Regions from separate parts of the Streptomyces changchenzhani genome, predicted to be linked through region 2. Evidence: predicted binding sites of a transcription regulator. Region 2 holds the regulator's gene; each other region holds the start of a gene.
What was found. The regulator HrcA, encoded in region 2, represses chaperone genes, less so after heat shock. The targets are predictions, from matches to a motif close to TTNGCACTCNGNNNNNCNGAGTGCNAA.
Positions count from the first base shown of each region.

Region 1: groES (co-chaperone GroES) is a predicted target of HrcA. The motif match lies at 2,113-2,139, and genes of this name have one in related genera.
Region 3: groL (chaperonin GroEL) is a predicted target of HrcA. The motif match lies at 1,225-1,251, and genes of this name have one in related genera.

Region 1 covers NZ_JBDHNH010000008.1:298,358-301,630, forward strand. The annotation lists gene groL (chaperonin GroEL) at 1-1,552, opposite strand, end outside; gene groES (co-chaperone GroES) at 1,657-1,965, opposite strand; gene ABCR94_RS25450 (polysaccharide deacetylase family protein) at 2,858-3,273, opposite strand, start outside.
Region 2 covers NZ_JBDHNH010000001.1:1,635,537-1,638,809, forward strand. The annotation lists gene ABCR94_RS07675 (DUF3097 domain-containing protein) at 1-133, opposite strand, end outside; gene ABCR94_RS07680 (MBL fold metallo-hydrolase) at 160-882, opposite strand; gene hrcA (heat-inducible transcriptional repressor HrcA) at 1,068-2,084, shown strand; gene dnaJ (molecular chaperone DnaJ) at 2,085-3,218, shown strand.
Region 3 covers NZ_JBDHNH010000001.1:322,165-325,437, reverse strand. The annotation lists gene thrC (threonine synthase) at 1-175, shown strand, start outside; gene ABCR94_RS01605 (MoaD/ThiS family protein) at 172-447, shown strand; gene ABCR94_RS01600 (cold-shock protein) at 888-1,091, shown strand; gene groL (chaperonin GroEL) at 1,375-2,997, shown strand; gene ABCR94_RS01590 (hypothetical protein) at 3,124-3,273, opposite strand, start outside.

The sequences.
Region 1 (3,273 bases), on a different contig from region 2:
CGGTCGTGAGCAGCAGCGACGCGATGGACGCGGCGTTCTCCAGCGCGGAGCGGGTGACCTTGACCGGGTCGATGACGCCGGCCTTCACCAGGTCGCCGTACTCGCCGGTCGCGGCGTTGAAGCCCTGGCCCTTTTCGAGGTCGGCGACCTTGGAGGTGATGACGTAACCCTCAAGACCGGCGTTCTCGGCGATCCAGCGCAGCGGCTCGACAGCGGCGCGGCGGACGACCGCCACACCGGTGGCCTCGTCGCCGGTCTTGCCGAGGTTGCCCTCAAGGATCTTGACGGCGTGCACCAGAGCGGAGCCACCACCGGAGACAATGCCCTCCTCGACCGCGGCGCGGGTCGCGGAGATGGCGTCCTCCAGACGGTGCTTCTTCTCCTTGAGCTCCACCTCGGTGGCTGCGCCGACCTGGATCACGCACACGCCGCCGGCCAGCTTCGCAAGGCGCTCCTGGAGCTTCTCGCGGTCCCAGTCGGAGTCCGTGGACTCGATCTCGGCCTTGATCTGGTTGATCCGGCCGGTCACGTCCTCGCTCTTGCCGCCACCGTCGACGATCGTGGTGTCGTCCTTGGTGACGGTCACGCGACGGGCGGAACCGAGCACGTCCAGGCCAGCCTGGTCGATCTTGAGGCCGACCTCCTCGGCGATGACCGTGGCGCCGGTCAGCGTCGCGATGTCACCGAGCATGGCCTTGCGGCGGTCGCCGAAGCCGGGGGCCTTCACCGCGACCGCGTTGAAGGTGCCACGGATCTTGTTGACGACGAGGGTGGAGAGCGCCTCGCCCTCGACATCCTCGGCGATGATCAGCAGCGGCTTGGAGCCACCCGCCTGGATGACCTTCTCCAGGAGCGGCAGCAGGTCCTGGATCGAGCCGATCTTGCCCTGGTGGACGAGGATGTACGGGTCGTCGAGGACGGCCTCCATACGCTCCTGGTCGGTCACCATGTACGGCGAGAGGTAGCCCTTGTCGAAGGCCATGCCCTCGGTGAAGTCGAGCTCCAGGCCGAAGGTGTTGGACTCCTCGACGGTGATGACACCGTCCTTGCCGACCTTGTCCATCGCCTCGGCGATGAGCTCGCCGACCTGCGGGTCCTGGGCGGAGAGCCCGGCCACAGCGGCGATGTCGGCCTTGTCCTCGATCGGACGGGCGGTCGCGAGGAGCTCCTCGGACACGGCCTTGACCGCGGCGTCGATGCCCTTCTTCAGGGCGGCCGGGGAGGCGCCGGCGGCGACGTTACGCAGGCCCTCGCGGACCAGCGCCTGCGCCAGCACGGTGGCGGTGGTGGTGCCGTCACCAGCTACGTCGTTGGTCTTGGTCGCCACCTCCTTCACGAGCTGGGCGCCCAGGTTCTCGAACGGGTCGTCGAGCTCGACCTCGCGGGCGATCGTGACACCGTCGTTGGTGATGGTGGGGGCGCCGAACTTCTTGTCGATGACGACGTTGCGGCCCTTGGGGCCGATCGTCACCTTCACCGTGTCGGCAAGCTTGTTGACGCCGCGCTCAAGGGCACGACGGGCGTCCTCGTCGAACTTCAGGATCTTCGCCATGGGAGCTGTTCATTCCTCTCAAACGTCACACGAACTGCGCCCCGGACCGCCCGGCAATTGCAGGGAGGCCAGGGGCGCAGATCAAAAGGCGATGCTTCGGTGAATTACTTCTCGATGATCGCGAGCACGTCGCGAGCCGAGAGGACGAGGTACTCCTCGCCGTTGTACTTCACCTCGGTGCCGCCGTACTTGCTGTAGAGCACGACATCGCCGACGGTGACGTCGAGCGGGAGGCGGTTACCGTCCTCGAAGCGGCCCGGGCCCACGGCCAGGACGACGCCCTCCTGGGGCTTCTCCTTGGCTGTGTCCGGAATGACCAGGCCGGAGGCCGTGGTCTGCTCGGCATCGAGCGGCTGGACCACAATGCGGTCCTCAAGCGGCTTGATGGCAACCTTGGAACTGGCTGTCGTCACGATCCGGTCTCCCCCTTCGGAGATCTCACGGGGTTAACAAATTTGGGGTGGCGACCAGGTGGGCCCGTCGTCGCGGGAAGCCGGACCTGCCAGTCGCACTGTTGGCACTCACCATCGGAGAGTGCCAGAACTGAGACTATGACGCGGTTAGCACTCGGTCAAGCGGAGTGCCAATCAAGAGCCGCCGAGCGGGGTCCGGCCGGGGCCGGATACGGGCTGCGGGCGGCAGCCCCGGCCCGCGACCGCACTGCGGTTCGATCTCGGGGCGCGGTGCGAGGTGCGGTTCGAGGCGCGGTATGAGGTGCGGTACGAGACGCGCCGCGATCTCGATATGGACAACGCCCCACAGGAGCGTGCGGTTCCGCAGGACAGTGCGGGCATGTCCGCCGGGAGCTTCCAGCCGGTCGCGGCCCTCGTGAACTGCCTGAATCCGCCTGATCGCGGCCGGCCTGGGGCGCGACGGCTACCGGGAGGGCCGCCCCGAATGACCTGAATCCCCCATGTCCCCGAGTCCACGCCCTCGTACGACCGTGGCGACACCGGCCACCAGTGCCGCAGCGGTGGCGACAGCAGCGGGTGCCAGGACAGCGGCGGCCGGGACTCCCGCCCGGACTCCCACCCCGGCTGCCGCCCGCGGTCCTCGACGGAGGGGCGTGCGGGTTTACCGACCGGGGGCGCGGGGTGCGGAGCAACCGCCCCCGGCGCACCCCAACGCCCGTGCGCCGGGGCGGGGACAGCCGAGGGGGGCGCGTCGGCCCGCGCGGTCGCCTTCGGCGCCACGCTGCGTGCCGCCTTCCTCCCCAGCCGCTCGATCGGGTCCACGGACTGCGCACACCGGTGAGCAGGAGCGCACCGGCCGCCACAAGTCCGGTCAGCAGCCGGTGCGCGTGTCTCACAGGTAGTCCTCCAGTTTGGCCACGGCGTAACCCTTGTCGGTGATTGTCTTCATGACTCGACGGATCATGTCCGGCATTGAGCCCTTCCAGTCTTCGCGGCCCCGGAAGTGGGTGAGGACGATGTCACCGGGGTGCAGGTCCCGGTCCCACTCCCGCCACTCCATCCGGTCGGGAAACGCCTCGGCGGCCCACAGGGGCACGGCCTTGACGCCGCAGGACCGGGCGGCGCGCAGGGTGTCGGCGTTGTAGTTGCCGTACGGCGGCCTGAAGAGCGGGGGCCGCTTGCCGTACTGCTTCTTGATGACGTCCTGCTGACCGCAGATCTCGCGCCTCTGCTGCGCGTAGGAAAGGCCGGGCAGGTAGCGGTGGTTGAGGGTGTGGTTGTGCAGGGAGACACCGCGGTCCTGCATCT
Region 2 (3,273 bases):
AGCGGACCACCGCGCCGCAGAAGCCCGTGGTGACCTCCTCCACGACAAGATCGTGCTCGGCGGCCACTTCGGGAGCGGGGGCGGTCTTCTTCCACGGTGGGGTGAGATCGGGCCCGTACTGTCGACTGCGCATCGGCCGACGATATCCCCGGGATGACGTCAGGACACGCCGAAGCGGGTCGCCAGAGCGTCCCGCTGGGCGCGTACGAAAGCCGCGTCGACGACCGCCCCGTGCCCCGGCACATACACCGCGTCCTCGCCGCCCAGCGCGAGCAGCCGATCCAGCGCGGCCGGCCACCGCGACGGGTGCGCGTCCGCACCGGCCTGCGGCTCGCCCGACTCCTCGACCAGATCGCCGCAGAACACGACCCGGGGGCTGCCGGGCACCAGGACAGCCAGGTCGTGACCGCTGTGCCCGGGGCCCACGTTCACCAGGAGCACCTGACGGCCGCCGCCCAGGTCCAGTGTCCAGTCGCCGCAGACGGTGTGCTGCGGCGCGACCAGCAGATCGGCGGCCTCCGCGGCCTCGGCCGCCGCGACACCGTGGTGCACCGCGCTGTCGCGCAGCGCGTCCCGGCTCCGCCCGAGGAACTCGTCCAGGCCCGCCGCCCCGTACACCTCGGCGCCCGAGAACACCGCCGTGCCCAGCACATGGTCGAAGTGGGAATGACTCAGCGCGACATGCGTGACCCGGTGACCGAGCAGGGCCTGCGCCCGGGTGCGCAGCTCGGCGCCCTCCCTGAGCGTCGAACCGGTATCGATCAGCAGGGCCCGGCCGGTGCCCGCGACCAGCCCGACCGTCGCGTCCCACCTCGGCAGGCGCCGCCGCCCCACCCCATGCGCCAGCTGCTCCCACCCTGCCTCTTCCCAACTCACGTCCATACCGCGACGCTAGACCCACCCAGGGTCATTCCGCCCGCTGAACAGCGCCGTCGTGCGACATCGTGACCGGCTGCCCTTGCTAGGGGCGTACTTCCCCGCCGTACACTGGCCAGGGAGATTTGCTGGCACTCACCCGCAGCGAGTGCCAAGCAGAAGCCGACGACCGACAGCTGGAGGTGTGCGCCATGCTCAGCGAACGCAGACTCGAGGTGCTGCGCGCCATCGTCCAGGACTATGTGGGGACCGAGGAGCCCGTGGGCTCCAAGGCGCTCACCCAGCGGCACAAGCTCGGTGTCTCCCCGGCCACGGTCCGCAATGACATGGCCGCCCTGGAGGACGAAGGTTTCATCGCCCAGCCGCACACCAGCGCCGGGCGGATTCCGACGGACAAGGGCTACCGGCTGTTCGTGGACCGGCTCGCGGGGGTCAAGCCCCTGTCGTCGCCCGAGCGCCGCGCGATCCACAGCTTCCTGGACGAAGCACTGGACCTCGACGACGTGGTGGCCCGCACGGTCCGGCTGCTCGCGCAGCTGACCCGGCAGGTCGCCGTCGTGCAGTACCCCTCGCTCACGCGCTCGACGGTGCGCCACGTGGAATTGCTCTCACTGGCACCCGCCCGCCTGATGCTCGTGCTCATCACGGACACCGGCCGGGTCGAGCAGCGCATGATCGACTGCCCGGCCCGCTTCGGCGAGACCTCGCTGGCGGACCTGCGTGCCCGGCTCAACAGCCGGGTCGTCGGGCGCCGTTTCGCGGACGTACCGCAACTGGTGCAGGATCTCCCGGAATCCTTCGACACGGACGACAGAGGAACCGTTTCGACGGTGCTGTCATCTCTGCTGGAGACTCTGGTCGAGGAGACCGAGGAGCGGCTGATGATCGGCGGCACCTCCAACCTCACCCGCTTCGGACATGATTTCCCTCTCACCATCCGGCCGGTGCTGGAAGCGCTTGAGGAGCAGGTCGTGCTCCTCAAGCTGCTGGGTGAGGCAACAGACTCGACCATGACCGTACGAATCGGTCATGAGAACGCCCATGAGGGGCTGAGTTCCACGTCCGTCGTCGCAGTCGGCTACGGTTCGGGCGACGAGGCAGTCGCCAAACTCGGCGTGGTCGGACCGACCCGCATGGACTACCCCGGAACGATGGGAGCGGTACGCGCAGTGGCACGTTACGTCGGACAGATCCTGGCAGAGTCGTAAGTGGCCACGGACTACTACGCCGTACTCGGCGTGCGCCGCGACGCTTCCCAGGACGAGATCAAGAAGGCATTCCGTCGGCTCGCACGCGAGCTGCACCCGGATGTCAATCCTGACCCCAAGACACAAGAGCGCTTCAAGGAGATCAACGCCGCCTACGAGGTGTTGTCGGACCCGCAGAAGAAGCAGGTCTACGACCTCGGTGGCGACCCGCTCTCACAGGCGGGCGGCGGAGCCGCCGGCTTCGGCCAGGGCGGCTTCGGGAACTTCTCGGACATCATGGACGCCTTCTTCGGAACGGCGTCCCAGCGCGGGCCGAGGTCGCGGACACGACGCGGCCAGGACGCGATGATCCGGCTGGAGATCGACCTCAACGAGGCGGCCTTCGGCACGACCAAGGAAATCCAGGTCGACACGGCCATCGTGTGCACGACCTGCAGCGGTGAGGGCGCCGCGCCCGGCACCTCCGCGCAGACCTGTGACATGTGTCGCGGGCGTGGCGAGGTGTCGCAGGTCACCCGGTCCTTCCTGGGCCAGGTCATGACCTCGCGGCCCTGCCCTCAGTGCCAGGGCTTCGGCACGGTCGTGCCGACGCCGTGCCCGGAGTGCGCGGGCGACGGCCGGGTACGGTCCCGTCGGACGCTCACGGTCAAGATCCCGGCCGGTGTCGACAACGGCACCAGGATCCAGCTGGCCGGCGAGGGCGAAGTCGGCCCCGGCGGCGGTCCGGCGGGCGATCTGTACGTCGAGATCCACGAGCTGCCGCACGCGGTGTTCCAGCGGCGAGGCGACGATCTCCACTGCACGGTCACCATCCCGATGACGGCGGCGGCGCTCGGCACGAAGGTGCCGCTGGAGTCGCTGGACGGCATCGAGGAGATCGACATCCGGCCCGGTTCGCAGTCGGGCCAGTCGATTCCGCTGCACGGGCGTGGCATCACGCACCTGCGGGGCGGCGGCCGGGGCGACCTGATCGTGCACGTCGAGGTGCTGACCCCGCAGAAGCTGGACCCGCAGCAGGAGGACCTGCTGCGCCAGTTCGCGAAGCTGCGCGGCGAGGAACGCCCCATTGGGCAGTTCCAACCGGGGCAGCAGGGGTTGTTCTCCCGGCTGAAGGATGCGTTCAACGGCCGGTGACCCCGGTGTGGGGCGCGCCCGGCCGTCAGTGCCGCGCGCCTCGCGGGGTGCACGG
Region 3 (3,273 bases), 1.3 Mb from region 2:
CGTCGGCGTGACGAAGAAGCTGATCGACGCCGGTCTCCTCGACCCGGCCCTCACCACGGTCGTGCTCAACACGGGCGACGGCCTGAAGACCCTCGAAGCGGTGGCCCCAACCACGGGCCAGTCCGCCGTCATCCGTCCGACCCTGGACTCGTTCCGAGAGGCTGGCCTCGTATGAGCGTCAAAGTTCGCATCCCGACCATTCTTCGCCCGTACACCGGTGGCCAGGCCGAGGTGGCGGCCGAGGGCGCGATCCTCTCCGAGGTCATCGCGGATCTGGAGAAGAACCACACCGGCATCGCGGCCCGTGTCCTGGACGACCAGGGCAAGCTGCGCCGCTTCGTGAACGTCTACGTGAACGACGACGACGTGCGCTTCGAGAGCGGTCTGGAGACCGTCACCCCGGACGGCGCCGGCGTCTCGATCATCCCGGCCGTCGCGGGCGGCTGATCCACGGCCGACGTACTCACCCAGAGCTAACGCAATTGCCCTCTCCGCGACAGAAGCGGAGGGGGCAATTCTCTATGGTTGAGCGCGGTACAGTTGGGGAAGCCCCCTCCGCTGCTTGTGCCCGGCGCATATGTGAATGCGATCCCGCGCGACAAGAAACAGCCAAAGTGTTCGAGCGAATTGCCGCTGAAGCGCGCTTTGTCCGGCCCGACTTGCCCTGGAATACGGTGAATCCCCCCTATTCGGGTGTTCGGCTGTGCCCGGATTTCTCGTCCGATTGACCTGTTGCAGAGGGCAGTTGGGCAGATACATTCAGCCGCGGTCGACGCGTTCCGGCGCACATCCTCTCCTGTTCTTTCGAGGGCTGGCTGAGGGTGAGGTCTGACCCGGGTTCCGCGAAGTGCGGGCCTGTGCAAGGGCCAGTAATAGGGGAGTTAGGCATGGCTCAGGGCACCGTCAAGTGGTTCAACGCGGAGAAGGGGTACGGCTTCATCGCGGTCGACGGTGGTGCGGATGTTTTCGTCCACTACAGCGCGATCCAGATGGACGGTTACCGCACCCTTGAAGAAGGTCAGCGAGTTGAGTTCGAGATCTCGCAGGGCCAGAAGGGTCCGCAGGCGGACATGGTCAAGCTCGCCGTCTGATCTCGGCGCGATCGACCACCGACGCAACTCACGCACGGAGGGCCTGTACCCCACACGGGGTACAGGCCCTCCGTGCGTGTCCCCTCCCCGGGACGGCCTTGCACTCAAGGGGGTCGAGTGCTAATCATTGGCGTTAGCACTCTCCTAGTGAGAGTGACAGAAGGACTGGGTCGGCGAGGCCCGCAGGCCTTGTGGGGCAAGGAACCACGAGGCAGGCAGGCCGTCCGTCGCGGGCGCCATTCAGTCCATCGCACTCCACCCCAGTCCGGGAGGACCACTTCACATGGCTAAAATCATCGCGTTCAACGAGGAGGCACGGCGCGGTCTCGAGCGCGGGATGAACCAGCTCGCCGACGCCGTCAAGGTAACCCTCGGCCCCAAGGGCCGTAACGTCGTCCTCGAGAAGAAGTGGGGAGCCCCCACGATCACCAACGATGGTGTTTCCATCGCCAAGGAGATCGAGCTCGAGGACCCGTACGAGAAGATCGGCGCCGAGCTGGTCAAGGAAGTCGCGAAGAAGACCGACGACGTTGCCGGTGACGGCACGACGACCGCGACTGTCCTCGCCCAGGCTCTCGTCCGCGAGGGCCTGCGCAATGTTGCCGCAGGCGCCAACCCCATGGCCCTCAAGCGTGGCATCGAGAAGGCCGTCGAGGCCGTCTCCGCCGCGATCCTTGAGCAGGCCAAGGATGTGGAGACCAAGGAGCAGATCGCTTCTACGGCCTCCATCTCCGCCGCCGACACCCAGATCGGCGAGCTCATCGCCGAGGCGATGGACAAGGTCGGCAAGGAAGGCGTCATCACTGTCGAGGAGTCGCAGACCTTCGGGCTTGAGCTTGAGCTCACTGAGGGCATGCGTTTCGACAAGGGCTACATCTCGGCGTACTTCGCCACCGACATGGAGCGTATGGAGTCGTCGCTCGACGAGCCGTACATCCTGATCGTCAACTCCAAGATCAGCAACGTGAAGGACCTCCTTCCGCTGCTTGAGAAGGTCATGCAGTCGGGCAAGCCCCTGCTGATCATCGCGGAGGACGTCGAGGGCGAGGCACTGTCCACGCTCGTCGTCAACAAGATCCGTGGCACCTTCAAGTCCGTTGCCGTCAAGGCTCCGGGCTTCGGTGACCGCCGTAAGGCCATGCTCGGCGACATCGCCATCCTCACCGGTGGCACCGTCATCTCCGAGGAGGTCGGCCTCAAGCTTGAGAACGCCGGTCTCGACCTGCTCGGCCGTGCCCGCAAGGTCGTCATCACCAAGGACGAGACCACGATCGTCGACGGCTCCGGTGAGAGCGACCAGGTCCAGGGTCGCGTCAACCAGATCCGCGCCGAGATCGAGAACTCCGACTCGGACTACGACCGCGAGAAGCTCCAGGAGCGCCTGGCGAAGCTCGCGGGCGGCGTGGCCGTCATCAAGGCCGGCGCCGCGACCGAGGTGGAGCTCAAGGAGCGCAAGCACCGCATCGAGGACGCCGTTCGCAACGCGAAGGCGGCCGTCGAAGAGGGCATCGTCGCCGGTGGCGGCGTGGCGCTTCTCCAGGCCACCGCGGTCTTCGACAAGCTTGAGCTCACGGGTGACGAGGCGACCGGCGCGAACGCCGTGAAGCTCGCCCTGGAGGCCCCGCTCAAGCAGATCGCCGTCAACGGTGGTCTTGAGGGTGGCGTCATCGTCGAGAAGGTGCGCAACCTGCCCATCGGTCACGGCCTGAACGCCGCGACGGGTGAGTACGTCGACATGATCGCCGAGGGCATCATCGACCCGGCGAAGGTCACGCGCTCCGCCCTGCAGAACGCCGCGTCCATCGCTGCGCTCTTCCTCACCACCGAAGCGGTCATCGCCGACAAGCCGGAGAAGTCTTCCGCGCCTGCCGGTGGCGGCATGCCCGGCGGTGACATGGACTTCTGAGCCACGGCTCAGCGGTACATGGCTGCACGGAAACCGAGGGCGGCACCTTCCACGCGGAGGTGCCGCCCTCGGGCGTTTCCCGGGGGGCGGACGGTGGCTCGGGCGTGTGCGGCTCTACGCCATGCGTCAGGCCGCCGGGTGGGCGACGAACACGACTTCCTCGCGGTCGTCGTCCAAGGCGATGTTCAGGGACGCGTCCAATGCCCCGGTCAGGCGCCGCAGCAGAAGCAGGGTCGGTACGGCGTCGGCGCCCTCGATACGGGAGATCTTCGCCTG